DNA from 3 places in the Corynebacterium frankenforstense DSM 45800 genome. Region 3 is predicted to be linked to each of the others. Evidence: riboswitches for the same ligand, from Rfam matches in the RefSeq annotation. Region 3 holds a riboswitch; each other region holds the start of a gene.
The links. A riboswitch is a leader RNA that binds a small molecule or an ion and turns the genes downstream of it on or off. The one in region 3 is predicted to bind thiamine pyrophosphate.

Region 1 (9,414 bases), 690 kb from region 3:
GCGGCACCATCGGCCAGGCCGTGCGCGTGGAGACCCCGTCGGGGGCCATCTACGGCGTGGCCGAGGACATCGCCGACGACGGCGAGCTCGTCGTCGTCGACGACCAGGGCATCCACCGCACGCTCTCGGCCGGCGACGTCACCCACCTGCGACCCTGGCGGCCCGGGCAGTGAGCCCCGGCCGCGACCCGCACGCCGCGCCGGCACCCCGCGCGCGGCGCCCCGAGCGGCTCATCGTCGACCTGAGCGCCCCGCTGGGCTCGCTGACCTTCGCCGTGCTCGAGTGCGTCCTGATCACGGCCGTGGCCTGGATCGCGATCGGCTACCTCGACGGCCCGGGCGCCGGGATGGTCAGCGTCGACGTGCGCAACGGCGTCGTCGGCGTGTGGGCGGTCCTGCTGGCCTGGCGGCTCCTGCTGCCGCTGCTGCGCGCCCGCCACCAGCTCTTCCAGCTGACCGACCGGCGCATCCGCGTGCGCCCGGCCAAGTTGACCGCGCGCACCGGCACCATCCGCCTCGCGGACGTCCTCGACGCCAACCGGCGCCGCCGCGGCACCGTCTCGCTCATGGTGCGCGGCTACGACCGCCCCCTGGTCTTCGAGCGGGTCGCCCACACACGCAAGGTCGTCGGGCTGATCCGCGAGCGCCTGCGCTGAGCCCTGCGGCCGGCGGACCCGGCGAACACGGTGCCCGCCGCCGTCGCACCCTCGCCGACGCCGCAGCGCACCCACGCCGCACGTGGTTCGCCCACGTGGGGGAGGGGCGGCGTCGGCAATCGGGCCGCGCACTAGGATGAGCACCGTGACTGACTCCGGAAACCCCCACGCCCACGCCCCCGGAACGCCCACCGTCGCCGTCATCGGCGACGGTCAGCTCGCGCGCATGATGCAGACCGCGGCCATCGAGCTCGGCCAGTCTGTGCGCCTGCTCGCCGGCGCCCCCGACGCCTCCGCCGCCCAGGTAGCAGCCGACTGCGTCCAGGGCGACTACCACGAGCTCGTCGACCTCGAGCGCGCCGTCGAGGGGGCCGACGCCGTCACCTTCGACCACGAGCACGTGCCCAACCGGCACCTGCGCACCCTGCTCGACCGCGGCGTCGTCGTCGAGCCGCGCCCCGAGGCGCTCATCTACGCCCAGGACAAGCTCGAGCAGCGCCGCCGCCTCCACGAGCTCGGCCTGCCCGTGCCGCCGTTCGCGGCCGTCGAGTCGATTGACGACGCCGTGGAGTTCTTCGAGCGCGTCAACGGCGCCGTCTGCCTGAAGGCGACCCGCGGCGGCTACGACGGCCACGGCGTGTGGTTCCCCGAGGACCTCGAGGACCTGAAGAAGCTGGTGGAGAAGCTGCTGGGCGACGAGGTCCCGCTGATGGCCGAGGAGAAGGTGCCCTTCACCCGCGAGCTGTCCGCGATGGTCGCGCGCAACCGCCGCGGCGAGTGCGTCGCCTGGCCCGTCGTCGAGTCCGTGCAGGCCGACGGCATCTGCCATGAGGCCGTCGCCCCGGCGCCCGGGCTGCCCGTCGACATCGAGCGCGGCACCCGCACCCTGGCCGAGACCATCGCCCGCGAGCTGGACGTCACCGGCGTGCTGGCCGTCGAGCTCTTCGAGGCCGACGGCCCCGGGGGCGAGCCGCGCGTGGTGGTCAACGAGCTGGCCATGCGCCCGCACAACACCGGCCACTGGACCCAGGACGGCTGCGTGACCAGCCAGTTCGAGCAGCACCTGCGCGCCGTGCTCAACATGCCGCTCGGCTCGACCGAGCTGGCCGCCCCGCACACCGTCATGGTCAACACCCTCGGCGCCGACGAGTCGCCCGAAATGCCGCTGACCGAGCGCGTCAACGCCGTGTGGCGCCGCTTCCCGCACGCCAAGATCCACCTCTACGGCAAGTCGCACCGGCCCGGGCGCAAGCTCGGCCACGTCAACGTCACCGGCTCCGACCTCCGCGCCGTGCGCCGCGAGGCCCAGCTGGCCGCGCACTTTCTGGTGCACGCCGTGTGGGCCGACGGCTACCGCGAGGCCTGAGCCCCGCCCCCGAAACTGACCGCTGAACCCCGAAGGAAGGAACCTTCACCATGCAACCTGTCGTCGGCCTGATCATGGGCTCGGACTCCGACTGGGACACCGTCCAGCCCGCCGCCGAGGTGCTCGCCCAGTTCGGCGTGCCCTTCGAGGTCGGGGTCGTCTCCGCCCACCGCACCCCGGACCGCATGCTGGAGTACGCCAAGACCGCCCGCGAGCGCGGGCTGAAGGTCATTCTCGCCTGCGCCGGCGGGGCCGCCCACCTGCCGGGTATGGTCGCCGCCGCGACCCCGCTGCCGGTCATCGGCATCCCGCGCGCGCTGAAGAACCTGGACGGGCTGGACTCGCTGCTGTCTATCGTCCAGATGCCCGGCGGCGTGCCGGTGGCCACCGTCTCCGTCGACGGTGCGAAGAACGCGGGGCTGCTGGCCGTGCGCATCCTCGGCGTGGGCGACGAGGCCCTGGCCGAGAAGATGGAGGCCTACCAGCAGGAGATGGCCGACGGCGTGCTGGAAAAGGACGCCGCGCTGAAGAAGCGGCTGCTCGGCGGCGACTAGGCGTGCCCCAGGGGCGGGTTGTGCGGGTACGGACGGGTACACAGCCGGTGCCCGACGAGCTACCGCCCGGCCCGGAGGCCTGCTCGGCCCGGCGGCATGGCAGGCTCGGCCTATCCGGTCAGTCCTCGTCGCCCCGCCAGATTTCTCCGGGCGTGGTCTCGGTCAGATCCTCTCCCGACATGACCCTGGAGACGAACGTGTGCATCGGTTCGGTGTGGAGGTAGTCGGCGGCGGCGTTGACATTGACCACGTTGCCCAGGTTCGGGCACCAGATCAGCATGTTGACGTAGATGATCCGGTCGTCCTGGAGCATGGGGTAGAGCGCCCAGTGCCCGCCGGTACCGCGCAGCAGGCCTTCCGCGACGTAGAGGAACTTCTCCCGGTCGCTAACCCGGGGCGACTGTGCCACCCTCGTGAGGTTGTCGAAGCTCCAGAAGCCTTCGTCGCTGAGTAGGGCCATCGTGGGAGGCTTGGAGTGCCATCTCTCCACGAGCTGCCGGCCGGCGCTCTCCAGCTCGGCGATGAGGTGCTTTTCGCGTCCCTCAAAGCTCATCGACTTCTCGAGGTCCATGCTGGTTTCCTTTCGATGGTCTGCTCTTTGGTTTGCACCCGGGGAGAATGCCTGCTCCTATTCGTCATAGGTGAGAACCCAGGAGTTGTTGGTGTTGTCGTGTATGCAGTACAGGTGCCAGCCCGGATAATAAGGAGCTTTCCGGTCTCGCATCGTCCGGCATTCCCGCTGGGACGGGGCTGACCCGAGTACCTTTCCTGGGTCGATGTAGTCTGCGAAGGCCAGATTCGACCGGGTTGGTGTGTCGTCGAACGTTATCGCCGGTAGACCGATGGCGGCTGTGATGATTGCAAGTCCTGCAGCTATCGCGGTCAGCAGCCTGGAGTGTGTGGCTTTGATACGTTGCATCAGCACAGCTCAATTCGGTCAATGGGGGCTATCGGGTTGATCCCGATGTTTGTTCGGGTTCCCGGCTCGACCCATTTACAGCCAGTGTCTGGAGCAAAACGCAGCACGACCTTGACGCGCCATCCGTCGGGACAATCGTTCTGGACCTGGATGGCCCCCTTCTCCCGGTACGCGTAGACGCACTGTGGTGCTTGATCGCCGACCGCACGGGTCGTAGCCTGTTCGCTGGGAGATATCAGTTCAACCTCGGCTCCGAGGCCTTCCCGGATTGAGATTGAGTCTCCGGCATTGAAACTCTAACGTCGCCAGAGGTGGTGTCGACCGAGTCGGCGTTAGCCGTGCTCGGTGTACTCACCCCGTGATCGTGAGTGACGCTGTAACAGCTGCGGCTAAAGTTGGTCGCTTCATCGGGGTACCTTTCATCTCGTTTTGAAGCGGCATGCATATGGTAGGCAGAAAAGCTCTGTGTTGTACACCGTTCTGGAAATATTTTTTAACGGCGTAGTAGGGACGGCATGCGATGCCTTGGGCCGCGCTCTCGCTGTCAGCTTTCCCGGACGCCGCGGTAGGATCGACGGCGTGCCTGACTCGGGAAATCCGCGGACCGTCCGCGGCGATCGTGACCGCCGCACGGGGATGTCCGGCGCTTGGCCGATCCTGGTGCTCGGCTCCAAGACCGACGACGGCCGGGCCCAGCCCGTGCTGGCCGCCCGCCTGCGCACCGCCGCCGCGGTGGCGGGCAGGCGCCTCGGCGTGCCCGTCGTGGTCTCCGGCCGCGGCGAGGCCGACGTCATGGCCCGCGACCTGCGTCAGGCCGGGGTGGATCCGGCACGCATCGTCGCTGAGCCGCTGGCGACCTCCACCAACGAGAACCTCGAGCACGCCCGCCGGCTCTTCCCGGACGCGGGCGGCTTCATCGTGGTCACGAGCAACTACCACGCCCGCCGCGCCCGCCTGTGGGCCTGGCACCTGGGCATCCCCGTCGAGGTGATCCCGGCGCCGACGCCGCGGGCCCAGCGCCGAGACACCTACCTGCGCGAGGTCCTCGCGCTGCCGCACTCGGCCGCGCGCATCGCCTGGCGCCGCCTCGTCGCCCGCCTCGGGCGGTAGCGGGCCCGCCCCGGGCGCGCCGGGTGTCACCGGGCCTTGGCAACCGCCGCACCGGGCGCCGCGTCCGCCGTGCCCGGCGCAGCGCCCGTCAGCCCCGCACTACCTGCGCAGCGGGTCCGGCGCCGGCAGACCGAGGTTCCCGCGCAACGTCGCGGCGTCGTAACCCGTGCGGAACCGGCCGCGCTCCTGCAGCACGGGCACGACCTGGTCGACGAAGTCGTCGATGCTCGCGGGCAGCGCCGGCGGCATCAGGTTGAACCCGTCGGCGCCGCCGCCGTCGACCCAGCGCTCGATCTCGTCGGCGATCTGCTCGGGCGTGCCGATGAAGGTCGCGTGCCCGCCGCCGGCGGCCAGGTAGCCGAGCAGCTCGCGCACGGTCGGCCGCTTCGTCTCGATGATGCGCAGCACCGTCAGGTAGCGGCCCTTCGGCCCGGTGAACTCCTCGACCGGCGGCAGCTCCGGAACGGGCGCGTCGAGCTCCCAGCCGGAGGTGTCCTGGCCGACGAAGAACGCCAGCTGATCCAGGGCGTCGTCGATCGGCAGCAGCGCGTCGAGCGCGGCCTTCTTCTCGTACGCCTCGGCCTCGGTGGCGCCGACGTAGGTCACCAGTCCCGGCATCACGGCGATGCCGTCGGGGTCGCGGCCGAACTCGGCGGCGCGCCGGCGGATGTCGCCGCGGTAGTCGCGGGCCATCTCCAGGTCCCAGGCCACCGCGTAAATGCCCTCGGCCGCACGAGCGGCGAGGTTGCGCCCCGGCTCCGAGGCGCCGGCCTGGAAGAGCACCGGGCGGCCCTGCGGCGGGGAGGGCAGGTTCAGCGGCCCGGCGACGTCGAAGAAGCGGCCGTGGTGGTTCAGGGACTTCAGCTGCGACTCGTCGACGTAGACGCCGTCGCGCTCGGCGCGCACGGCACTGGCCGGCCACGAGTCCCACAGCCGCTCGATCACGTCGATGAACTCCTCGGCCCGCGCGTAGCGCTCGGCGTGGGCAGGCAGCGCGGCCATGGCGTGGTTGCGCGCCTCGTCGTCGGTCATGGAGGTCACCACGTTGATGCCCGCGCGCCCGCCGGAGATGTGGTCCAGACTGCCGAGCAGCCGCGCGGCGTGGAAGGGGTCCCAGAACGTCGCCGATATCGTGGTGACCAGGCCGATGTGCCGGGTCGCCCGGGCCAGGGCGGTCAGGGTGGTCACCGGCTCGAGGTACCAGCCCGGCGAGCGGGACAGCCCGCCGATGCCGGCGGCCTGGCCGTCGGCGAGGAAGAACGCGTCGAACAGCCCACGCTCGGCGGTCTGGGCCAGCTGCTGCCAGTAGTCGATCTCGCCGAGGCGCTCGGCCGAGGAGCCGGGCGCGCGCCAGGCCGCCGAGTGGTGCCCGGCGCCGAAGGCGAAGAGGTTGAGGTGGACCTCGCGTGCCATCAGCCCATCACCAGCCCGCCGTCGACCAGCAGGTTCTGGCCGGTCACCGCGCGCGAGAGCGGCGAGGCGAAGAAGACGGCGGTGTCGGCGAACTCCTCGGGCGTGGTCACCGAGCCCAGCGGGGTGCCGGCGGCGATCATGTCGAAGACCTCCTTGGGGGTGGCCGCCGAGGCGTCGGTGGTGCGCAGCAGGCCGCCGGAGACCATGTTGACGGTCACGTGCTTCGGACCGAGGTCCTTGGAGAAGGTGCGCGTCAGCGACAGCAGCGCGGCCTTGGCGGCGGTGTAGTCGTGGTAGGGCACCGAGGGCGCCTGGAAGAGGTCGGTGCCGATGTTGACCACGCGGCCGAAGCCGGCCTTCTCGAAGTCGGGCACGGCCAGCTGGATGGTGTTGAGCGCGCCGTGGACGGCGCCGGAGAACTGCTCGTCGAAGTGTCCGGCGGTGATGTCCTCGGCCTTCGGGCGGGCGTCGCCGTCGAAGGAGAAGGAGACCAGCGCGTTGTTGACCACGGTGGTCACCGGGGCGTCGAAGTGCTCGTGGGCGGCGTCGAAGAGCGCCTGGACCTGCTCACGGTCGCGGACGTCGGCCTGGACGGCCAGGGCGCGGTCGGGGTGCTCTGCGACGATGGCCTCGGCGGCCTCGGAGCTGGTGTGGTAGTTGACGATCACGCGGGCGCCCTCGCGCAGGAACGCCTCGCTGAGCGCCTTGCCGAGCCCGCGGGCGCCGCCCGTGACGAGGACGAGCCGTTCGGAGACGGGCGTGTTCAGGGCATTCATTGGTGCGGCCTTTCAGGTGCGGTGGCGAAAGGCGCGGCCCCGGCGCTGCGGTTGCGTCGCGTCGCCCGTGCGCGGTGCCCACCCGTCGGTGCACTGACATTGCCGACGGGCGCGCGTCACACCCGGGTGCGTGTCCTCCGCGTGGGCCCGTCGCCCGCGTGCGAGGACCGGACATCCCTTCGCCAGTGTTGACTGGATCAGGTTCGACGGGTGTCATCTCAGCCTTCCCCGGGAGGGGAAAGCACCCCGTGTCACTGCGCCCGAAGTTAGCAGCATCACAGGTCCGACGGTGGGAGTCGGGGGTGGGGCGGGGGTATGCGGGGCAAGGGACCCGGTGGGCGTGGGGGAGGTGTCGGGGCGCCGCTGCCGGAACGCAGGGCGGGTGAATACGAAAAATCGGCGGCCCCGCGTGTGCGGGTGCCGCCGGTGGCCGCCGGCCGTGGCCGACGTTTCAGGGGTCAGTCAGCGGCTCATGGCCTTCTGCAGCTCCGGGTACCAGATCGGGGAGAAGGAACCGATGAGCAGAAGCAGCGCGTAGAGGGCGGCGCCGACGCCCACGCCGATGCCGATCTTCTTGGCCTTGTCCAGCCCCTCGTCGAGCTTGCTGTTCTCGCCGCCGGAGGAGATGCTCGCGGCGCTGAGCAGCGCGTCGCCGCTCTCCGAACCGGCGGAGGCGCACTTGCGCAGGGCGTCCTTGCGCGGGCCGTCGAGCTCGACGGTCGCGGTGCGGTAGGCGATGACCAGGCGATTTTGTAGCTGCGGGTCGGTGGTGTTGACCGTGGCGTTGAAGTCCTCGATGTTGCCCTTGAGGACGTCGCTCAGCCCGGTCAGCTCCAGGGCGATGTTGGTCTTGTCCACACCCCACTAACCCTTCTCGAGGGAGGAGGTCTGCTCCTTGTTCGCCTCGCGCTGCAGCCGCAGCACGGCGGTGGGGATCAGCGGATCGTACTTGTAGCCGTTGTCCACGAGCATCGCCAGGACTTTGTCGTAGTCGCCGAGGCGGAGCGTCTTGCGGTTTTCCTCGGCGGCGGGACGCACGATCTCCTCGAGGCCCGGCACAGCGTCGTAGAAGACGTTGGCCAGGGCCTGGTAGCGCTTGCCCTCGAGCTCGGCGTAGCGGTCGTGGTCGGCCTGGTCATAGACGATCGTGCAGCGCTGGGCGTCCTTGTGGTAGGTCACCTCGGCGGCGTTGGCCTGCGGGGCGACGAGGAGGGTGGAGGCGGTCACGGCGGCGGTGGCGGCCGCGACGGCGGTCCTCCGGTTCATGCGGAACTTCATTCTGGCTCCTGTGATGTGGCACGGCTGAGAACTTAACGCAAGATAATAGCTACCTGGATAATGAATGTGTATCTAATGGGTCGGCGGGGGTACACCCGCCCGCGGGGACAGGTGTTTCCCCTGCGCTTGAGGGGTACTCGGGGAACCAATTCACCACTCCGGTCGGTCCAACAGGTTGAGACGAGTACGCCGAGCGAGAGGACCGTCGTCGTGGATTACCGCGGCACCGAGATCGACAAACGTCTTTCCCACCATCTGCGTGGTGCCGACCGGCGCCGGCCGGCACCCGTGCCGTGTCGCGGAAAGGTCGTGGAAGCCGCCTTTCAGGCACTGATGTTCCCCGCGGAACCGGCGGATGAGTTCGCTCGGCGTTTTCGGCTCGTGTCCCCGGACCTGTGCGTTCCGGCCGAGTCCGCCCGTAACGAAAAGTTGGTGATGCTGCAGGGCGACGTCCATCCGCGCCGGATCCGATACTGGGTCTCCGCCGTCGACCGGCTCTACGCCCACCTGTCCGTCCGCCCGCGTGCGGTCGCCGCGGTGTGGAGCGCGGCCATGCTCTGGGGCGTGGATGAGTTCAGCGACTCAGCCGACACCGTCCTCTTCAACCGCGGCGGCGACAAGCGTGTGGCCAGACACAGCCTCGAGTCCACGGTCCTTCGGCGGGACACGAGGGGGCTGACGTGGCAGACAACGCTGTGGGACCTGCACGTACAGGTCACTCCGCCGATGATGACCGCCCTGCACTGCATCCGGTCGGCGCTGCTCGGCACCCATCGTTGGCCTGTGCCAGCGGTGCCGGGACTGGACCCGGACCTGGTGCGTGCGGTCCAGGTCGCGGACCGGTTCATGAACCGGTGGCAGGTCGGTCCCGAAGAGTTTCGCAGTTGCGCGACCCCGCTCATCGCCGCCGGCAAACTCGAACCGGTGCTGCGGTTGGCCGATGCCGGCGCGGAGTCAGTGCCCGAGACCACGACTCGGCTGCAGGCCGCAACGGTCTTCAAGGAGAAGGGCTGCACCTGGACGACGCAGTTGGGGATCCGGATCGACGGTCGGTTGATCTCGGTCGCCGACGTCGGTTGCGCGGAGCTCAAGATTGCGATCTTCTACGACGGCGAGCACCATCTGAAGCGCAGCCAGCGCGACAAGGATTTCGCTCGCCGTCACCAGATCCAGAGCGCCGGTTGGACGGTCATCGTGCTCACCGCCGGCATGCTTCACGAGCCCGAGAGGTGGTCGGCGGATCTGGCCGGCTACATAGACCGGATCCGGGCCCGGAACGCCGGGTGATCGGGCTTGGGTAGGGGAGTGCCGGGCCCGGAGCACCGGGTGATCGGGTCTCGGTA
Region 2 (9,414 bases), 390 kb from region 3:
TCACCGGAGTACGGGGAGATCTCGTCGGCCTTCTTCCACAGCTCCTTGGCCTTCTCCGGGTTGAACTCGAGGACCTCCTTGCCCTCGAGCGAGTCGGAGTGGCCCGGGATGACCGGGGAGGTGAAGTCGGTCGCCGGGGTGCGGGTGCCCTGGAAGATCGTGTCGGTGATCTCCTCGCGGTCGATGGCCATCGACAGCGCCTCGCGACGCAGCTTGCCCTCCTCGCCGGTGAAGTGCTCCTCGTCGGAGTTGATGGTGAAGGACTGGAAGATCGCGGCCGGCTTGTTCACCGAGCGGTCACCGAGCTCCTGCTCGTAGTTGGAGAAGGCGCTGTCCGGCACGGCGTCGAGGACGTCGAGGTTGCCGGAGAGCAGGTCGGCGTAGGCCGCGTCCGGGTTGGTGTAGAAGACGAACTGGACGCCGTCGTTCTGGGCCTTGCGGTCGCCCTCGTAGTTCTCGTCGGGCACGACGGTGGCGTCCTGGTTGTGGTTCCAGGAATCCAGCTTGTAGGGGCCGTTGCCCACGGGGTTCTCGCCGAAGGCCTGCATGTCGTCGTAGGCGACCTCGGGCAGCGGGTAGAAGGCGGAGTAGCCCAGGCGCGTGGCGAAGTCGGACTCCGGCTGGGTCAGCTCGATGGTGAAGGTGTGGTCGTCCTGGACCTTGAGGCCCTCCATGGACGAGGCACCCTCCTCGAAGCCGAGGATCGGCTCGAAGAAATAGGCGGACTTCTGGGAGTTCTCCACGGCGTAGTTCCACGCCTTGACGAAGCTCTCGGCGGTGACCGGGGTGCCGTCGGAGAAGGTCTCGCCGTCCTTGATCTTGACGGTGTAGTGCTGCGAGTCGTCCGACTCGATGGACTCGGCGACCTCGTTGTGCACCTCGCCCTCCTCGTCGTAGTAGACGAGGCCGGAGAAGACCAGGTCGATGATGTTGCCGCCGCCGACCTCGTTGGTGTCGGCCGGCAGCAGCGGGTTCTGCGGCTCGGTGCTGAAGGTGGTCACGTAGTCGCCGCTGCCGCCGTTGTCCCCGTCACTGGAGCAGGCGGCGATACCGAACACGAGCGCGCCGGCGGAGAGCACCGTCACGATCTTTCTGAGTTTCATGGTGCTTTTCTCTTTCACAGTCATAGGGAGACGGATCGGGATTAGGGGGAATATTACTTTTCGCTGTGACCGGGGGTAAAGGCGTTAGGCCCCGTACGCACGGACATTTCCGGTTGTGCCCGGTTTAGCTGGGAAAATACTAGTAACACCATTTAATGCTTCACACACATCCGGGGGTGATTTAATCTAGCTCACATTCTGCTATGCGGAATACCACATCTCTCCCGCGTGCCGAGAGCCCCACGCCCCGTTCCCCCGGAGCGACATCCCCGGCGTGCACGTCCCCGGAGCGACAGCTCCGCCCCCGCTCCCCCGGCGTGCGCGCTCCCTCGGCGTGCGCGCTCCCCCGGCATGCGTTCCCCGGCCGTGAGCATCCGCCGGCCGCATCCGTCCCCGGGTGGGGCGGCTCCCCGGGTGTGACGGCGCAGCCGTCACACCGACGGCGCAGCCGTCACACCGGCGACGCAGCCGTCACACCGTCACGCGCCCAGGAACCGGAAGGTGCCCGCCGACATGGCCGCACCCAGCGCCAACGCCGGGACGATGACGCAGACGGCGAGCAACGCGGCGTCGGCAAGCGAGACCGTCGAGGTCCGCGCCCACGTGCGCCTGCCCGCACGCCCGAAGCCGCGGGCCTCCATGGCCACGGCGAGCTTCGAACCGCGGCGCAGTCCGATGACCAGCAGGCCGAAGGAGAGGGTCGCCAGGTGGCGCAGGCGGCCGCGGTCGGCGATGCCGCGTGCCCGGCGCGCCCGGGACATCGAGACCCAGTCGTCGCGGAAGAGCGTGATCAGCCGGGCGCCGGCGATCGCGGCGATGACGAAGCGCTCGGGAAGGTGCGCGATCTGGGCGAGGCCGTCGCCGAGGTCGGTCGGGTCGATGTGCGCGACGAGCACGACCACCGGCAGCGCGACGGCGCACACGCGCAGGGTGACCGCCAGGGCGAGCTCGAGGGAGTTGTCGGTGACGTGGGCGACGAGGAAGGAGAAGTACTCGTGGCCCTGGGGCCTGCCGAAGAGCGCCATCGAGACGCCGGCGACGGGCGCGACGGCCAGGATCGGCCAGCCGCGCTTGGCGAGCGTCAGCGGTCCCACGCCGCACAGCGGGGCGAGTGCGACGGTGAGCACGAGCGCGACGGCCGCGGAGAGCCAGTCGACGCTGATCAGCAGCGGGGTCGTCATGAGCGCGAGCCCGGCGACGCGGGTGACGGGGTTGGTCTTCGAGATGAGGTTCACGCCCGCTCCCCCGTCCCGGCGCCGACGGTGACGCGGTGGTCGCCGAGGGCGGCCGCGAAGTCCTCGTCGTGAGTCACGGAGGCGACCGTGACACCCTTGTCGGTCAGGGCGCGCAGCATCTCGACCAGGCGGGCGAAGGTGCGCGGGTCCTGGCCGTAGGTCGGCTCGTCGAGAAGCAGCACCTGCGGGGCCGCGGCCAGCGCGGTGGCCACCGACAGGCGGCGCTTCTCCCCGCCGGAGAGCGTGAAGGGGTTCGCCGCGCGCAGGTGCGTCAGGCCCAGGGCGTCCATGAGCTCCTCGGCGCGGGCGTCGGCGGCCGCCTCGTCGAGGCCGGCCACCCGGGGGCCGACGGCCAGCTCCTCGGCGACGCTGCGCGCGACGAACTGGTGCTCGGGGTCCTGGAACACGGTGCCGATGCGGCGGGCCAGGGCCGCCGAGCGCCAGGTGTGCGGGGCGCCCTCGACACCGCGCAGACGCACCTCGCCGCGGCGGGGCCGGTCGAGGCCGCCCAAGGCGAGCAGCAGCGAGGTCTTGCCGGCGCCGTTGGGGCCGGTGATCACGGTCGAGCAGGCCTCGGGGAGCGCGACGTCCGGGGCCGCGCCCGCGCGGGTGACCAGGCCGCGGCCGGTGAGCACCGGCTCGGCCTGGGCACGTCCGGGGCGGGCGGCGGGCAGTTCGGGGCGGCCGGGCAGCTCGGCGGCGGTGATCTCGCGGATGCCGCCGCCGGCCTTCGGGGCGGCCAGGTGCAGGAAGCGGGTGGCCAGCGGGGCCCACAGCTCGGTGCGGTGCTCGGCGACGATGAGGCCCGCGCCGGTCTCGGCGCACACGCGCCGCACCGCCGCGGCGACGTCGCGGGCGCCCTGCGGGTCGAGATTGGCCGTCGGCTCGTCGAGCAGCAGGGTGCGCGCGCCCATGGCGATCACGCCGGCCAGCGCCAGGCGCTGCTTCTGCCCGCCGGAGAGCCGGGAGGTGGGGTGGTCCAGCGGCAGGTCGAGGCCGACGAGCTCCAGGGCGCGGCGCACGCGCGGCCAGATCTCGTCGGGGGCGACGCCGAGGTTCTCGCAGCCGAAGGCGACGTCGTCGCCCACACGTGAGGCGATGACCTGGCTCTCCGGGTCCTGCAGGACGAGCCCGACGGTGCCGTCGGTGTCGATGGTGCCCGTGCGCTCGCCCTCGTCCGCGCCGCCGAGCACACCTGCGACCGCGGCGAGAAGTGTGGACTTGCCGGCCCCGGAGTCACCGGTGAGCAGCACGCGCTCGCCGTCGGCGACGTCGAGGTCGACGTGCTCGAGGGCCGGGGTGCTGCGGGTGGCGTACCGGTAGCCGAAGTCGCGGGCGACGACGCTCACGCGCGGACCTCGCGGCCGGCCGCGAAGCGGTCCAGCGCACCGGTGCGCGCCAGCGCGCGGACCAGGGCGTGGCCGAGCAGGCCCGCGAGGACGGCGCCGGAGACGATCACGCAGCCGGCGTAGATGAGGTTGTACTCCAGGGTCTTGGCCAGATTGGCCGCGGTGAACAGCTCCAGGACGATCGCGCCGACGCCGGCGCCCGCGCCGGCCAGGGCCGCGGATACCGGCCCGAAGCGGCGGTAGGCGAAGGCGGCGAAGATCAGCTCGGCACCCAGGCCCTGGGCCAGGCCGGAGTAGACGGTGCCGATACCCCACTGGTTGCCCAGGGTCGCCGAGACGACCGCGGCGAGCACCTCGACGAACAGGGCGGCGCCGGGCTTGCGGATGACCAGGCCGCCGACGGTGCCGCCGAGCAGCCAGATGCCGATGGCGATGCCGCCCAGGCCCGGGGTCAGCGCGTCCATGGTGGTCGTCCAGGCGTAGCCGACGGAGTTCCACACCCAGAAGATCAGGCCGCAGGTCACGCCGAGCACGGCGGCGACGATGATGTCGACCACGCGCCAGTTCAGGCGGCCGGGGGTCTTGTCCTGCTTGTCCTTCTTGCCCCACTTGTTCTGCCTGGCCCGCTCGTTCTCGTTCTGGGCAGACTGGACTGGTGCCGCGTTCGCGGCAGGCGTGTTTTCACGCATGACGGACGGAATCCTTTCCTCGCGCCGGTGCTAACCGGATCAGGTTCTACGGTTCGCCGGGCCTTACCGGCATCTCAGCCCCTGCTTCCGGGGCTCCCGCGGATGACGCGTGTCACAGTAGCAGACCCCACCAAACCGCCCGTCCGTTAGGCTGGTCCGTCGTGAGTCTGAATGCACCGACGACGGCCCTCGTCCTGGAGGGCGGCGGCATGCGCGGCGTCTACACCGCCGGTGTACTCGACGTGCTGCTGGAGAACGACGTGCGCGTCGGCTGGGTCGGCGGCATCTCCGCCGGGGCGACCAACACCGTCGCCTACCTGGACGGCGACCGCCGCCAGCTGCACCGCAACTTCGTCGAGGCCGCCCAGGAGCCCGAGTTCGCCGGGCTCAGCTGGTTCCTGCGCGGCAAGGGGTTCTTCCACTCCGAGTACATCTACGCCGCCGACCGCTTCCCCGAGCGGCCCCGCCCCGAGATCCCGTTCCGCATCGGCGCGGTCGACGCGCAGACCGGCGAGCACGTCTACTGGTCGGCCGACGACGTCGACGGGATGGTCGACCTCTTCCACCGGGTGCGCGCCTCCTCGTCGCTGCCGGTGATCATGCCGCCCACCGAGATCGACGGGCGCGAGTACGTCGACGGCGCGCTCGGGCCCTCCGGCGGCATCCCCGTCGACGCCGCGGAGGCCGACGGCTTCGAGCGCTTCCTGGTGATCCTGACCCGTCCCCCGGGATTCGTGCGCCCGCCGCTGGGGCACCCGCGGGCGATCCGCACGCTGCTGCGGCGCCGCCCGGCGGTCGCCGAGCGGCTGCTGACGCGCCACGAGCGCTACAACGCGACGATGGCGCACCTGCGCGAACTCGAGGCCGAGGGACGGGCCTACCTCTTCGCCCCCGAGGGCGAGCTGGTCTCCTCGCGGGAGCTCGACGAGGCGCGCCTGAACGCCGCCTTCGACTCGGCGCGTGCCCAGGCCGAGCGCGAGTGGCCGGCCATCGCCGAGTTCCTCACGCGCGGCGAGGGCCCCGGAGACCGCGGGAACCCCTAAGACGGCGACGGCGCTTAAGACGGCGTGTGCCCTTCAGACGGAGACGGCGCCGGAGGCGGAGACCGCCCCGGCGCCGCAGACGCACACTGAGTGCCCTAGGCCTTCGGCTCCCCGTCCGAGGCACCGTCGGCGGTCTCGGAACCGGCGGCGCCGGCCGAGCCGGCGGCGTCGTCTGAGCCGGCCGAACCCGCGACGCCATCCGCGTCGTCTGAGCCAACCGCACCAGCCGGCCCCACGGCGTCATCCGCGTCCGCCGAGTCCACGGCACCGCTCTCCCCCTCCTCGGGGTCCCAGCTGCCGTCGGTGGCGGCGGAGTCGTTGACCTCCTCGAGGTACTCGCCGGTCTCGTAGTCGTAGCCGACGCGGTTGCCCTCCTCGTCGGTGCGCGCGTACCACTCGGTGTACTCGGCGGCCGTCGAGTCGAAGGCCGCGCCGGCGGCGTAGTCCTCGTCGGCGGTGCCCTCCACGGAGATCATCCAGTTGTCGCCGTAGTCGCGCACGCCGTGCAGCACGGCACCGGCCAGCGCCTCCTCGCCGAAGCGCTGCCGCAATGCCAGCGGGTCGCCGCGCAGCTCACGCAGCAGGGCGAGCATCATCAGGATCAGGATCACCGCGAAGGGCAGCGCGGTGACGGTGACGAAGTTCTGCAGGCCCTGCAGCGCGTTCTCGTTGCCGGCGAGCAGGATCACCGCGGCGATGCCGGCCATGCAGATCGCCCAGAAGGCGGTGACCAGGCGGTTGGGGTTGGGGTTGCCGCGCTGGCTGAGCTGGGAGTTGACCAGCGAGGCCGAGTCGGCGGTGGTGATGAAGAAGACGGCGAGCATGACCAGCACCACCGGCGCGACGATCTGGGCGCCGGGCAGGTGGTCGAGCACGATGAAGAAGATCTCCTCGGCCGGCGGCATGTTCGCCGGGTCGTTGCCGGGCACGATGTCACCGCTCTCGCGCTGCAGCCAGATGGCCGTGCCGCCCAGGATGGTGAACGCCAGGATGATGATGCTGCCGGGGATGAACAGCACACCGAGGACGAACTCGCGGATGGTCCGTCCCTTGGAGATCTTGGCCACGAAGACGCCGACGAACGGCGACCAGGAGACCCACCAGGCCCAGTAGAAGGTGGTCCAGCCGGAGAGGAACTCCTGCATGTCCTCGCCCTGGCCCATGTTCGCCGAGAGCGCCTCGGGCAGGGAGCCGACGTAGTCGACGACGACGGCCGGGATCATGTTGGCCAGGAAGGCCGTGGGCCCGACGACGAAGAAGAAGATCGCCAGCCCCATGGCCAGCACGAGGTTGATGTTGGACAGCCACCGGATGCCCTTGGCCACCCCGGAGGTCGCCGAGGCGATGGTGCCGCAGGTCAGCACGACGATGATGATCAGAGCGACGGTGTTGCCGGTCGTCGACCAGCCGGTGACCAGCTGGAATCCGGTGCCGATCTGCAGGGCACCCAGGCCCAGGGAGGCCGCGGTGCCGAAGAGGGTGGCGATGATGGCCAGCCCGTCGATGATGCGCGCGGGCAGCGAGTCGGTGTCCTTGTTGCGGAACAGCGGCGTGAGGATCGAGCTCATCAGCGGCACGCGCCCGCGGCGGTAGGAGACGTAGGCGACGGCCAGGCCGACCACGGCGTAGATCGCCCAGGCGTTGACGCCCCAGTGCAGGGCGGACTGCGCCAGCGCGCCGATGACGGCCTCCTGCGTCGCCGGCTCGTAGGCGCCGGGGCGGGGGCTCAGGTAGTGCGACATCGGCTCGAAGGGGCCGAAGAAGATGATGGCGATGCCGATGCCGGCGGCGAAGAGCATCGCCGCCCAGGACAGCGTGGAGTACTCGGGTTTCTCGTCGTCGAGTCCGAGCGGGATCTTGCCGAAGCGCGAGAACGCCAGGCACAGCAGCACGATGGCCATGCCGATGGCGACCACGGTGAAGATCCAGCCGAGGTTGACCATCAGCCAGTCGAGCGCGGCGCTGGAGACGTCGAAGACGTTCATCGGGGCGACGATGCCCCACAGGACGAAGGCGATGATCAACCCGCCGACGGTGAGCACGATGGGCCGGTCGACGCGGTAGCGGATCTTCTGGTCGTCGACCGAGACACCCGGCACCAGCGCCGGGTGGATGCTGTGCGGGTAGGTCACCTCGCGGAGGAACCGGCGGGCGCGCTCGACGTTGCGGTGCGTGCGCGGCCGGTCCTTCCCGGAGGCGGGTGAGGCTTTCGATTCCACGGAATCGTCCTTTCACTCGGCGGTCAAAATGACGTGAACCTCAATCAACGTTACGCGCGGCGGGCCGCATATATCGGCGCAGGGGGCCCGCTCCCTCCTATGGTGGAGAGGCATGTCCGACGTTTCACCGAACACATCCCGAAGTCACCACTTCGAGCGCAAGGTCCCGGGCGGCAAGCTCGTCGTCGTCGACGCCGTCGAGGACGGCGAGGCGATCACGGAGGTCTCCGTCTCCGGCGACTTCTTCCTCGAGCCCGAGGAGGCGTTCGAGGCGATTCACGACGCCCTGGTCGGCGCCCCGCTGTCCGAGGACACCGACGCGTTGACGGCGCGCCTGGAGCGCGCCCTGGCGGGCATGGACGTGCAGTTGCACGGCTTCACGCTTCACGACGTCGCGCAGACCACCCGGCGCGCCGTGCTCGGCGCGCGCGACCTCACCGACTTCGACTGGACCGTCATCCGCGGCACGGTCCAGCCCAGCCCCGTCAACGTCGCCCTCGACCAGCTGCTGCTCGAGCAGGTCGCCTCGGGCGAGCGCGGCCCGACGCTGCGCTTCTGGGAGTGGGAGGACCGCGCCGTGGTCTTCGGCAGCTACCAGTCCTACGCCAACGAGCTGGACCAGCGGGGCGTCGACAAGCACGGGGTGACACCGGTGCGACGCATCTCCGGCGGCGGGGCGATGTTCATGGAGGGCGGCAACTGCGTCACCTACTCCCTCTACGTGCCCGAGGAGGCCGTGCGGGGCTTAAGCTACGAGGAGTCCTACCGCTACCTCGACCAGTGGGTGCTCGCCGGGCTGAAGTCGCTGGGCGTGGAGGCCTGGTACGTGCCGATCAACGACATCACCTCCACCGGCGGCAAGATCGGCGGCGCGGCGCAGAAGCGCGTGCGCGGGGCCGTGCTGCACCACACGACGATGAGCTACGACATCGACGCCGACAAGATGACCGAGGTGCTGCGCATCGGCAAGGTCAAGATCTCCGACAAGGGCATCCGCAGCGCAAAGAAGCGCGTCGACCCGCTGCGCCGGCAGACCGGCGTGCCGCGCGAGCAGGTCATCGACGCCCTCATCGAGGCGTTCATGTCGCGCTACCCGTCCACCTCCGGCGAACTCGGCGAGGACGACCTCGCCGCGGCCCGCCGCCTGGTCGACGAGAAGTTCGGCACCGACGCCTGGACCCACCGCGTCCCGTGAGCGGCGCGACAGTGAAGGGAGCCCCGCGCCGCCCCTCCCCGCTCGGCGGGCGTCGGCCCACCCGTGCCGAACTCGACGACTTCTCCGGGATGCCCGACGGCGTCGACGACCTGATGCCGGCCGACCCCGATACGCCGGTCCGGCTGCTCATCGTCGGGATCAACCCGGGTCTGTGGACCGCGGCGGTCAACGCGCCCTTCGCCCGGCCGGGCAACCGCTTCTGGCCCTCGCTGACGGCCGCCGGGCTCGTCGACGGCGAGGTCGACGTGGCCGCGGGCATGTCCGAGGACCAGGTCGAGGCGTTCCTCTCGCACGGCCTGGCGCTGACCAACCTGGTCGCCCGGGCCACGGCACGCGCCGACGAGCTGACCCGCGACGAGCTGCGTACCGGCGCCGAGCGCCTGGTCGAGCGGGTGTCCCGGATGCGGCCGCGGGCGGTGGCGATCGCCGGGATCACCGCCTTCCGCGACGCCTTCGGGCGGCGCAAGGCCAAGATCGGCCGCCAGGACCCCGAGGGCATCGCGGGCTGGCCGGAAGACACCGCACTGTGGGTGGTCCCCCAGCCCAGCGGGCTCAACGCG
Region 3 (9,414 bases):
CGTCCTCGGTGAAGCCCGCGTCGGACCAGGTGGCCCAGTACGGGTCGCCGGAGAAGATCTGGTCGTAGTCCTCGGTGCGCAGGAAGCGGACGATGCGCAGCTTGATCACCAGCGCGTCGATGATCTCCTGGGCGTCCTCCTCGGTGATGCGGCCGGCGGCCAGGTCACGCTCGAAGTAGATGTCGAGGAACGCGGAGAGACGACCGATGGACATCGCGGCGCCGTCCTGGGACTTCACGGCGCCCAGGTAGGCGAAGTAGGTCCACTGCACGGCCTCCTGGGCCGTGGTCGCCGGCCCGGAGATGTCGAAGCCGTAGAGCTCCGCCATGTGCTTGAGCTTCTTGAGCGCCTTGATCTGCTCGGCGTGCTCCTCGCGGAAGCGCGCCCAGTGCTCGGAGAAGGGCTTGTCGGCCACGGAGTCCTTGGCGCGCTGCTTCTCCTCGATCAGCCGGTCCACGCCGTAGAGCGCGACGCGGCGGTAGTCGCCGATGATGCGGCCGCGGCCGTAGGCGTCCGGCAGGCCGGTGACGATGTGGGAGGAGCGCGCGGCGCGGATGCGCGGGGTGTAGATGTCGAAGACGGCGTCGTTGTGGGTCTTGCGGTAGCGGGTGAAGATCTCCCGGACGTCCGGGTCGACCTCCTTGCCGGCCTCCTTGATCGCCGTCTGCACCATGCGCCAGCCGCCGAAGGGCATCATGGCGCGCTTGAGCGGGACGTCGGTCTGCAGGCCGACGACCACGTCGTCGTCCTCGGAGATGTAGCCGGCGGGGAAGGCGTCGATGTCCGCCGGGGTCTTCGTGTCGACGTCGTAGACGCGGCGCTCACGCTCGACGGAGAGGTACTTCTCCTCGAGGTGGTCCCACACCCTGCGGGTCTTGTCGGTGGGGCCGGCCAGGAAGCCGGCGTCACCGTCGTAGGGGGTGTAGTTGCGCTGGATGAAGTCCCGGACGTCGATCTCGTCCTGCCAGTTTCCGGCGGTGAAGCCGGCCCAGGCGGAGGACGTCTCGTTCGGGGCGGTCGTGGTGGTCACGTGGGCACACATCCTTCCGGGCGAGGGCGTGGGCCGGGTGTGACGGTGGCCAGACGGGGTGTTCACGCTCCCGCGCGTGTCAATCAGATTGCCTATGCAGTCTCTTCCGCGGGACTCTCGCCCGCGGGCTCACGGCCGCACTGGCGGTGCGGGTGATTACCACGGTTCAGTGTACACCGCAATGGTCGGACCTTAAAGCGCGACACGTCATTTTGTCCGCGGTGACGATCCCACCTCACACCGCCGGGCGTCACCCCAGGTCAGGCCCGCGACGCCTGGTCGAAGAACTCCCGCTCCCAGTGGCAGGAGTTCAGGAAGGCGCGCACCGCCCGCGCACGCCCGCGCGGCGAGCCCGCGGCCAGGGCGCGCTCGACGCGGGCGAGGGCGGCCTTCGTCTGCGTGATGAAGCCCTCGTCGGAGTAGGTCTCCAGCCAGGCGCGGTAGGGATGGTCCTCGCGGATGTGCTCGGCCATGCGCAGCCCGATCTCCGAGTAGAGCCAGTAGCAGGGCAGCACGGCGGCCGCGCCGACGCACGGCTCCTCGGAGCGCACGGCGGCGCGCAGGAAGCTGGTGTAGCCGAGCGTGACGGGGGAGGGGTCCTCGGCGTCCGCGCCCTCGGGGAACCAGGCGCGGTGCAGCGCGGCCTCGGTCTCGATGGTCTCGGCGGCGTCGTGGAACCAGGCCAGCCGGTCCTCGCCCGCGGGGGTGTGCGTGCCCACCTCGGCCAGCGCCTCGGAGTAGTCGTCCAGGTAGAGCTTGTCCTGGTGCAGGTAGAAGTCGAACTGCGGCTTCGCCAGCGAGCCGCCGGTGAGCCGGCGCACGAACTCGCCGGTGGTCGCGGCCTCGGCCACCCCGGCGGCGGCCCGCCACAGCGCGGCGGTCCAGGGGCCGGCGGCCTCGATGCGGGCCTCGAGGCCCTCGGTCGCCAGTGCGCCGAGGTCCTCCGGCGCCTCGAGCGCCTCGGGCACGGAGGCCGGCTCCGGCCACGGCGTGGTGGCCGCCGCGGCGGCCAGGCGCCGCGAGCGGTGCGTGTGGTCGACGGGCCCGTTGCCCTCTCCGATGCCCAGCGCGTCGGCGTGGCCGATGGCCTCGGCCAGCCAGCCGGTCGCCCAGGCCAGGGCGTCGCCGGGCTCGTCGCCGGCGGCCAGGCGCCCGGCGAGCGCGGAGGACAGCGAGCAGCCGGTGCCGTGCGTGTTGCGCGTGGCCACCCGCGCCGTGGGCGCGGGGTGGGTGGCGCCGGCGGGGGAGACCCAGACGTTGTCGGCGCGCTCCTCGCTGAGGTGCCCGCCCTTGACGACGACCGCGCAGCCCAGCTCGGCGGCCAACCTCGCCCCCTGCGCGACGGCGGCGTCGAGGTCCTCCGCCTCGGGCTCCCCGGCCAGGACGGCAAGCTCGGGCAGGTTGGGGGTGATCACGGTGGCGCGCCGGCACAGCTCGCGCAGCGCGGCCTCGGCCGCGGAGTCGAGCAGCCGGTCGCCGCTGGTGGCCACCATGACGGGGTCGAGCACCAGCGTCTTGACGGGGTGGGCGTCCAGGTACCCCGTGACGGCCTCGGTGACCTCGGCGGTGCCGAGCATGCCGATCTTGACCGCGTCGACGCGCACGTCGTCGAAGACGGCGTCGAGCTGGGCGAGGAGAAAGTCGACCGGCGGGGTGTGCACCTCGCGCACGCCGCAGGTGTTCTGGGCGACCAGCGAGGTCACCACGCTCAGCGGGAAACCCCCGGTCTCGCTGATGGCCTTGATGTCGGCCTGGAGTCCCGCGCCCCCGGTGGGGTCCGTCCCCGCGATCGCGAGGACGGTGGGGATCTGTGTGCTGGCCATGGGCGGTGTCCTTCCGTATCGAAGGCCCCGGCCCGCGCGCGTCGAGGAGACAATCCCTCCGCTAGTGCGAGCTAGAGCAGGTTCCACGGGTGTGTTCTCAGCCCCTCGGCGGGGCACCCCGTTGTCTTGGACGCCACCCTAGCAGCGCACCGCGTCCCTCCGGGTCAGAGGTTCGGGTACTGCGCGGAGTCGCGCACCTCGATGGGGCTCTCCGCGTCCTTCGGGTCGAACAGCTCGCTCAGCTTGCGCAGGGCGGTGCGCCCGTGCATCTGCTGCGAGGTGGTCGCCAGGTTCCAGCGGTGCCGCGAGATCGCGTTGAGGCCCCAGGAGAAGGCAGCGACGAAGCGGTTGCGGAAGCCGACGAGGTACATCACGTGCACCGCCAGCCACAGGACCCAGCCGATGAAGCCGGCGACCTCGACGTTGCCCATCTTCACCACCGCGGAGAAGCGGGACACGGTGGCCATCGAGCCCTTGTCGAAGTACTCGAAGGGCTCGCGGGCGGACTTGTCGCGGCCCGCGGCCTCCGCGGCGATCTGCTCGGCGGCGTACTCGCCGCCCTGCATGGCCACCTGGGCGACGCCCGGCAGGCGGTCCTTGCCCATCATGTCGCCGACGACGAAGACGTTGTCCAGGTCGCCCACGGTCAGGTCGTCATTGACCTGCACGCGGCCGGCGCGGTCGACCTCGGCGCCCGCCTGGTCGGCGATGAGCTTGCCCAGCGGGGAGGCGGCCACACCGGCGGACCAGATCTTGGTGTAGGTCTCGATGGTGTGGTCGGTGTCGCCGGAGCGGTAGGTCACCGAGCTCTCGTCGACGTTGTTGACCATGGCGTTGAGCTTGACCTCGACGCCGAGGCGCTCGAGCTGGCGCTGGGCCTTGCGGCCGAGGCGCTTGCCGAAGGGCGGCAGCACCTGGGGCGCGCCGTCGAGCAGCACGATCTTCGCCGAGTTCGGCGAGAAGTTGCGGTAGGCGCCCGCCAGGGTGCGGTGGGCCATCTCGGCGAGCTGGCCGGCCAGCTCGACACCGGTCGGGCCGGCGCCGACGACGACGAAGGTCAGCAGGCGCTCACGCTCGGCCGGGTCGTCGGTCTGCTCGGCGCGCTCGAAGGCGCCGGCGACGCGGGCGCGGATCTCGAGGGCGTCGTCGATGGTCTTCATGCCGGGGGCGAACTCGGCGAAGTGGTCGTTGCCGAAGTAGGACTGACCGGCGCCGGCGGCGACGATCAGGGAGTCGTACTCGTAAGTGCGGCGGTAGTCGCCGAGCACCGTGGTCACGGTCTGCTTGTCGGTGTCGACGTCGACGACCTCGCCCTCGACCACGGAGGCGTTGTCCTGGTCGGCCAGGATCTGGCGGGTCTGCGGCGCGATCTCGCCGGAGGCCAGGATGCCCGTGGCCACCTGGTAGAGCAGCGGCTGGAACAGGTGGTGGTTGTTCCGGTCGATCAAGGTCACGTCGACGTTCGCCCCATCGAGCTCGCGGGTGGCGAACAGACCGCCGAAGCCCGATCCGATGATCACGACGTGGTGGCGGCCGCCGGCCGGGCGGTACGGCTGTTCAGTCATGCAGCAATGCTCCTCTGGTTCAGCTTTCATGCACTGCGTAATGATAGACCCACCTCACTCCCGCGACACCCCGGCGGGGGTCACACGCGCGCGCCGGACGCGTGGCGGGCCTCTCGCCGGGTAATCTCTGACACGTCATGACGAGCGAGCATCTCGAGAGCATCGACCCCGGCCGCTGGCCCGGGGTCGCCCGCGTCCCCGCCGGCACCGTCGCCCGTGTCCGGGCCCGCCGCGCGGAGGCGCGCTTCGCCGACGCCTGCGCGAAGGCGGGTCTCTCCCTCGACCCCGCCGGCTCCCCGGACCTCGTCGTCGAGCACGAGGAGCTCTTCGCCCGCCTGGGCACCTCCGGCTGGCTCGGCCTCGCCGAGTCCTTCATGGCCGGGGAGTGGCACGCCGAGGACCTCGCGGCCGTGCTGCGCGCGCTGATCTCCACCGGCTACCGCCCGGCCGTCGGCGCGCGCCCGCGCGTCGAACCCGGCGACTACCAGGGCGCCGAGCTGCCCGCCGAGCTGGTCAAGTTCAGCTCCGGCGACCAGGTCACCTTCGCCGCCGGCGCGTTCAGCTCCGGGGTGCCGACGACCGTGCGCACCGCCGTGGAGTCCTTCGTGCGCGGCGCCGGGCACGGCGACGAGCCCGCCCGCCACTTCGTCGACGTCACCGAGCACTCCGCGCCCGTCGACGTCGCCCGCCCCGACCTCGGCCCCGCCCAGCGCGGCGCGCTCGAGCTGCTGCTCGACGCCGTGGACTGCCACCCCGGCACCCACCTGCTGGAGTACCCGGGCACCGGCTCGGCGCTGGCGGTGGCCGCCGCCGAGCGCCGCGCGACCGTCGACACGCTCACCGCCGACCGCGCCCACCTCGAGGCCACCGTCGAGCAGCTCACCCTGGCCGGCGTGCGCGACTCGGTGGCCACCGAGCTCATCGACTCCGCCGTTCCCGTCGGCTGGCGCGGCCGCTACGACGCCGTCGTCTCCGTCGAGCGCTACGAGCAGCTCTCCGCCAGGGACCGCCCGGCCTTCCTCACCGCCGTCGACCACCTGCTCGCCCCCGGCGGGCGACTCGCGATGCAGACCGTGGTGGCCACCGACAAGACCACCGCGACGGCCCGCCGCGCGCTCGACCCGCTGCGCGCCTACCTGTGGCCCGCACTCGACCACCCGCCGCTCACGGACCTCTACCGGCGCTTCGACCGCGGCTCGGCGCTGCGCGTCGTCGCCGAGCGCCACCTCGGCTCGCATCTGGGCGAGACCCTGCGCCTGCAGGAGGAGACCTTCGCCGCGCACCACCGCGAGGCCGCCGCCGAGGGCTTCGACGCCGTCTTCCGCCGGCTGTGGCGCTACCAGTTCGCGCTGCGCCGGGCCCTCGTCGACCTCGGCATGCTCGACCTGGTGCAGCTGACCGCCGTGCACCGCCACCGCCGCGGTCGCCGCTGATTCGCACCTACACTCGGTCCCATGACCGATGTCTCACAGCTGAAGGACTCCTACCCGCACGTCATCGTCGGCGGGGGTGAGGCGGCCGACGCCGCCGTCCGCGCCATCCTCGACGCCGCCCCCGAGACCGAGGTGCTCGTCGTCAACGGCTCGCAGCACCCGCCGGTGGGCCGCCCCGCGCTCTCGAAGACGCTCTGGATGGACCCCGACAAGGAACTCACCGACGTCTACCTGGGCACCGAGCGCACGGGCGCGACCGTCGTCAATGACGCCCACGCGACCGCGCTGGACCCGGAGCGCCACACCGTCACCGTCGAGGGCCGCGAGATCTCCTACGGCCGTCTCCTGCTGGCCACGGGCTCGCGGGCGCGCCGGCTGCCGGACCAGCCCGAGAGCCCGCGCGTGCTCACGCTGCGCGAGACCGAGGACTTCGTCGCCCTGCGCCCGCTGATCTCCGAGGGCACCGAGGTCGCCGTCGTCGGCGGCGGCTACATCGGCTCCGAGCTCGCCGCGGGGCTGAGCAACGTCGGCGCGCGGGTCACGCTCTGCTTCCCGGACGAGAAGCTGCTCGCGCACATGCTGCCCGACTCTATCGCCACCCACGTCTCCGAGGTCTACGGCGGCAAGGGGATCACCCTCGAGTCCGGCTTCCGCGCCGGGAGCGTCGACGTCGCCGACCCGGAGCGCCCGACCGTCGTCGCCGAGGACGGACGCAAGGTGATTGCCGACGTCGTGGTGCTCGCCCTGGGTGCGGACCCCGCCGTCGAGCTGGCGGAGGACGCCGGCCTGGCGACCGCCGAGGGCGGCGTGCGCGTGGACGCGACCATGGCGACCAGCGCCGTCGACGTCTGGGCGGCCGGCGACATCGCCGCCTTCCCGGACGCGCTCTTCGGGCGCCGCCGCGTCGAGCACGTGGTCAACGCCGGCGGCACCGGGAAGACGGCCGGGGCGAACATGGCCGGCGCGCACACCGAGTACACGGACACCCCGATGTTCTTCTCGGACCTCTTCGACGACGGCTACGAGGCCGTCGGCCTGCTCGACACCGGGCTGGAGACCCGGGAGTTCTGGAACGACGACCACACCGCCGCCGTGATCTACTACCTCGACGGCCACGAGGTGCGCGGCGTGCTCAACTGGAACACCTGGGACTCCGTGGGCACGGCGCTCGAGACCATCGCCGACTCGCAGGCCGGAAAGATCGGCCCGGCGGACCTCGAGGGCCGCATCACGCCGGGCGCTTAGCCGGGCCTCTCACCCGGCGTCGGGAGGCTACGGCTTCTCGACGTCCGAGGTGACCGGCGGCAGGACCGACCAGGGGAAGTTGATCCACTGGTCGGTCTCCTTCCACACGAAGTCCGGCTCGATGACCGAGTGGGGCTTCTTGTAGATGACCGCGGTGCGCGACTCGACGACGGTGGCCGCGCAGAACTCCTGGACCAGGCGCAGCGTCTCGCCGGTGTCGGCGACGTCGTCGGCGATGAGCACCTTCATGCCCGTCAGGTCCACGGCCTTCGGCGTCGGGGGGAGCATCACGGGCTGCTCGAGGCGCTCGTTGACACCGGTGTAGAACTCGACGTTGATCACCGAGACGTTCTTGATGTCCATCGCGTAGCCGAGGGCGCCGCCGATGAGCAGGCCACCGCGGGCGATGGAGAGGATGACGTCGGGTTGGTACTCGTCGAGCACCTGGCGGGCGAGTTCGCGCACCGCGGTCCCGAATCGTTCGTAGGTCAGATTCTCGCGCTCTTCAGCCATGCAGTCAGTTTAGCGGGCGGCGCGGGAAAGCAACCGCTCGGCGTCCAGCGCCGCCGCCAACTGTGCCGCCGGCCGCTGCGCGGCGCCGTCGGTCAGCTCGCCGAGCCAGTCCTCCCGCTCACGCAGCTCCGCGACCGTGCAGCGTTCGGCCAGGTCGGGGTCGGGGGAGACCCGGGAGCCGACCACACCCAGGCAGTCGAGGCCCCGGGTGGCCAGCGCCTCGAGGGTCAGCCCCAGGTGGTTGAGACTGCCCAGCACCGTGCGGGTGGCCACCACCACCGGCGCGCCGAGCCGCCCGGCCAGGTCCGCCAGCGTCCAGCCCTCGCCGAGCTCGACCAGCAGCCCGCCCGCGCCCTCGACGAGCACCACGGAGTCGGGCGCGTCCAGCGCCCGGGTGCGTCGCGCGACGTCGTCAAGCGGGGGCAGTTCCACGCCCGCACGCCGCGCCGCCGTCACCGGCGCCAACGGCTCGGGCGCGCGGGCGAAGCGGACCGTGTCGCTCACCCCGCTCATGCGGGCGACCTCGGCGAGGTCGTCATCGTCGCCGGTCTGCACCGGCTTGACCACGGTCACCGGGCACCGCTGCGCCCAGAACGCCGCCAGCGCCGCCGTGGTCACCGTCTTGCCCACGTCCGTCCCCGTTCCCGTCACCGCGATGATCATGCCTTGACCTCCTGATTTCCGACGACCGCGCGCATCGCCGCGGTGATTGTCTCGACGTCCTCGTCCGTGCTGACGAAGGGCGGCATCGTGTAGAGCAGCCGCCCGAAGGGGCGCAGCCACACGCCGTGCTCGAGCAGGGTCCGCGTCGCCTGCGCCGGCCACTCGGTGACGCCCTCGACGACGCCGATGGCCCCGAGGACGCGCACGTCCGCGATATTCGGGTCGTCGGCGAGCGGCGCGAGGCCCTCGGTGAGCAGCGCGGCGATGCGCGGGACCCGCTCGCGCCAGTAGCCGGACTCGGTGAGGTCGAGCGCGGCCAGTGAGACCGCGCAGGCCAGCGGGTTGCCCATGAAGGTCGGCCCGTGCATCAGCGCGCCGCCGCCGGCCGGGGTGTCGACGGCGGCGGCCACCTCCGCGGTGGTCATCGTCGCCGCGAAACTCATGAACCCGCCGGTCAGCGCCTTGCCCAGGCAGAGGATGTCCGGGTGGACCCCGGCGGCGGTGCACACGAGCGTCTCGCCGGTGCGCCCGAACCCGGTGGCGATCTCGTCGAGGATGAGCAGCGTCCCGGTGCGCCGGCAGACCTCCCCGAGGCCGCGGACGAGCTCGTGGTCGTGGAAGCGCATGCCGCCCGCGCCCTGGACGACGGGCTCGACGATGATGCCGGCGATGCCGTGCTCGGTGGCGTTGCGCTCGCGGATCTCGCGCTCGACGCCGGCGAGGTAGGCCGCGCGCGTGTCCCCGTCACTGCCGCGGGGCGGGGGAGCGGGCACGAAGACCTGCGGGGTCAGGGTGCCGGCCCACAGCGAGTGCATGCCGCCGTCGGGGTCGGTCACGCTCATCGGGCCCTGGGTGTCGCCGTGGTAGCCGCCGCGCCAGGTGAGGAACCGGTCGCGCCGGGGGAGTCCACGCCCGCGCTGGCACTGCAGCGCCATCTTGAGGGCGACCTCGACGGAGACCGAGCCGGAGTCGGAGTAGAAGACGGCGTCGAGCCCGCCGCCGGCGAAGTGGACGAGGCGCTCGGCCAGCTCCGCGGCCGGCTGGTGGGTCAGCCCGCCGAACATGACGTGGCTCATCGTGTCGATCTGGCGGTGCGCGGCCTCGCGCAGGTGCTCGTGGCAGTGCCCGTGGCAGGCGGACCA

Region 1: it holds a riboswitch for thiamine pyrophosphate, as region 3 does, so the genes downstream of both, CFRA_RS02830 (3-oxoacyl-ACP reductase) here and CFRA_RS05870 (bifunctional hydroxymethylpyrimidine kinase/phosphomethylpyrimidine kinase) in region 3, are expected to answer to the same signal.
Region 2: it holds a riboswitch for thiamine pyrophosphate, as region 3 does, so the genes downstream of both, CFRA_RS04225 (ECF transporter S component) here and CFRA_RS05870 (bifunctional hydroxymethylpyrimidine kinase/phosphomethylpyrimidine kinase) in region 3, are expected to answer to the same signal.

What each region holds. Positions count from the first base shown of each region.
Region 1 covers NZ_CP009247.1:655,517-664,930, forward strand. The annotation lists gene CFRA_RS02795 (biotin--[acetyl-CoA-carboxylase] ligase) at 1-173, shown strand, start outside; gene CFRA_RS02800 (hypothetical protein) at 170-655, shown strand; gene CFRA_RS02805 (5-(carboxyamino)imidazole ribonucleotide synthase) at 792-2,021, shown strand; gene purE (5-(carboxyamino)imidazole ribonucleotide mutase) at 2,072-2,575, shown strand; gene CFRA_RS02815 (hypothetical protein) at 2,694-3,146, opposite strand; gene CFRA_RS02820 (YdcF family protein) at 4,131-4,604, shown strand; gene CFRA_RS02825 (LLM class flavin-dependent oxidoreductase) at 4,704-6,017, opposite strand; gene CFRA_RS02830 (3-oxoacyl-ACP reductase) at 6,017-6,793, opposite strand; TPP riboswitch at 6,951-7,052, opposite strand; gene CFRA_RS02835 (hypothetical protein) at 7,256-7,651, opposite strand; gene CFRA_RS02840 (hypothetical protein) at 7,658-8,059, opposite strand; gene CFRA_RS02845 (PDDEXK family nuclease) at 8,282-9,358, shown strand.
Region 2 covers NZ_CP009247.1:957,076-966,489, reverse strand. The annotation lists gene CFRA_RS04240 (peptide ABC transporter substrate-binding protein) at 1-1,103, opposite strand, end outside; gene CFRA_RS04235 (energy-coupling factor transporter transmembrane component T family protein) at 1,583-2,338, opposite strand; gene CFRA_RS04230 (ABC transporter ATP-binding protein) at 2,335-3,687, opposite strand; gene CFRA_RS04225 (ECF transporter S component) at 3,684-4,376, opposite strand; TPP riboswitch at 4,375-4,485, opposite strand; gene CFRA_RS04220 (patatin-like phospholipase family protein) at 4,538-5,419, shown strand; gene CFRA_RS04215 (BCCT family transporter) at 5,515-7,551, opposite strand; gene lplB (lipoate-protein ligase small subunit) at 7,751-8,833, shown strand; gene CFRA_RS04205 (mismatch-specific DNA-glycosylase) at 8,845-9,414, shown strand, end outside.
Region 3 covers NZ_CP009247.1:1,342,113-1,351,526, reverse strand. The annotation lists gene CFRA_RS05875 (pyruvate formate lyase family protein) at 1-1,030, opposite strand, end outside; gene CFRA_RS05870 (bifunctional hydroxymethylpyrimidine kinase/phosphomethylpyrimidine kinase) at 1,291-2,853, opposite strand; TPP riboswitch at 2,890-2,984, opposite strand; gene CFRA_RS05865 (NAD(P)/FAD-dependent oxidoreductase) at 3,018-4,418, opposite strand; gene CFRA_RS05860 (SAM-dependent methyltransferase) at 4,556-5,851, shown strand; gene CFRA_RS05855 (NAD(P)/FAD-dependent oxidoreductase) at 5,873-7,096, shown strand; gene CFRA_RS05850 (phosphoribosyltransferase) at 7,124-7,609, opposite strand; gene bioD (dethiobiotin synthase) at 7,619-8,272, opposite strand; gene CFRA_RS05840 (adenosylmethionine--8-amino-7-oxononanoate transaminase) at 8,269-9,414, opposite strand, start outside.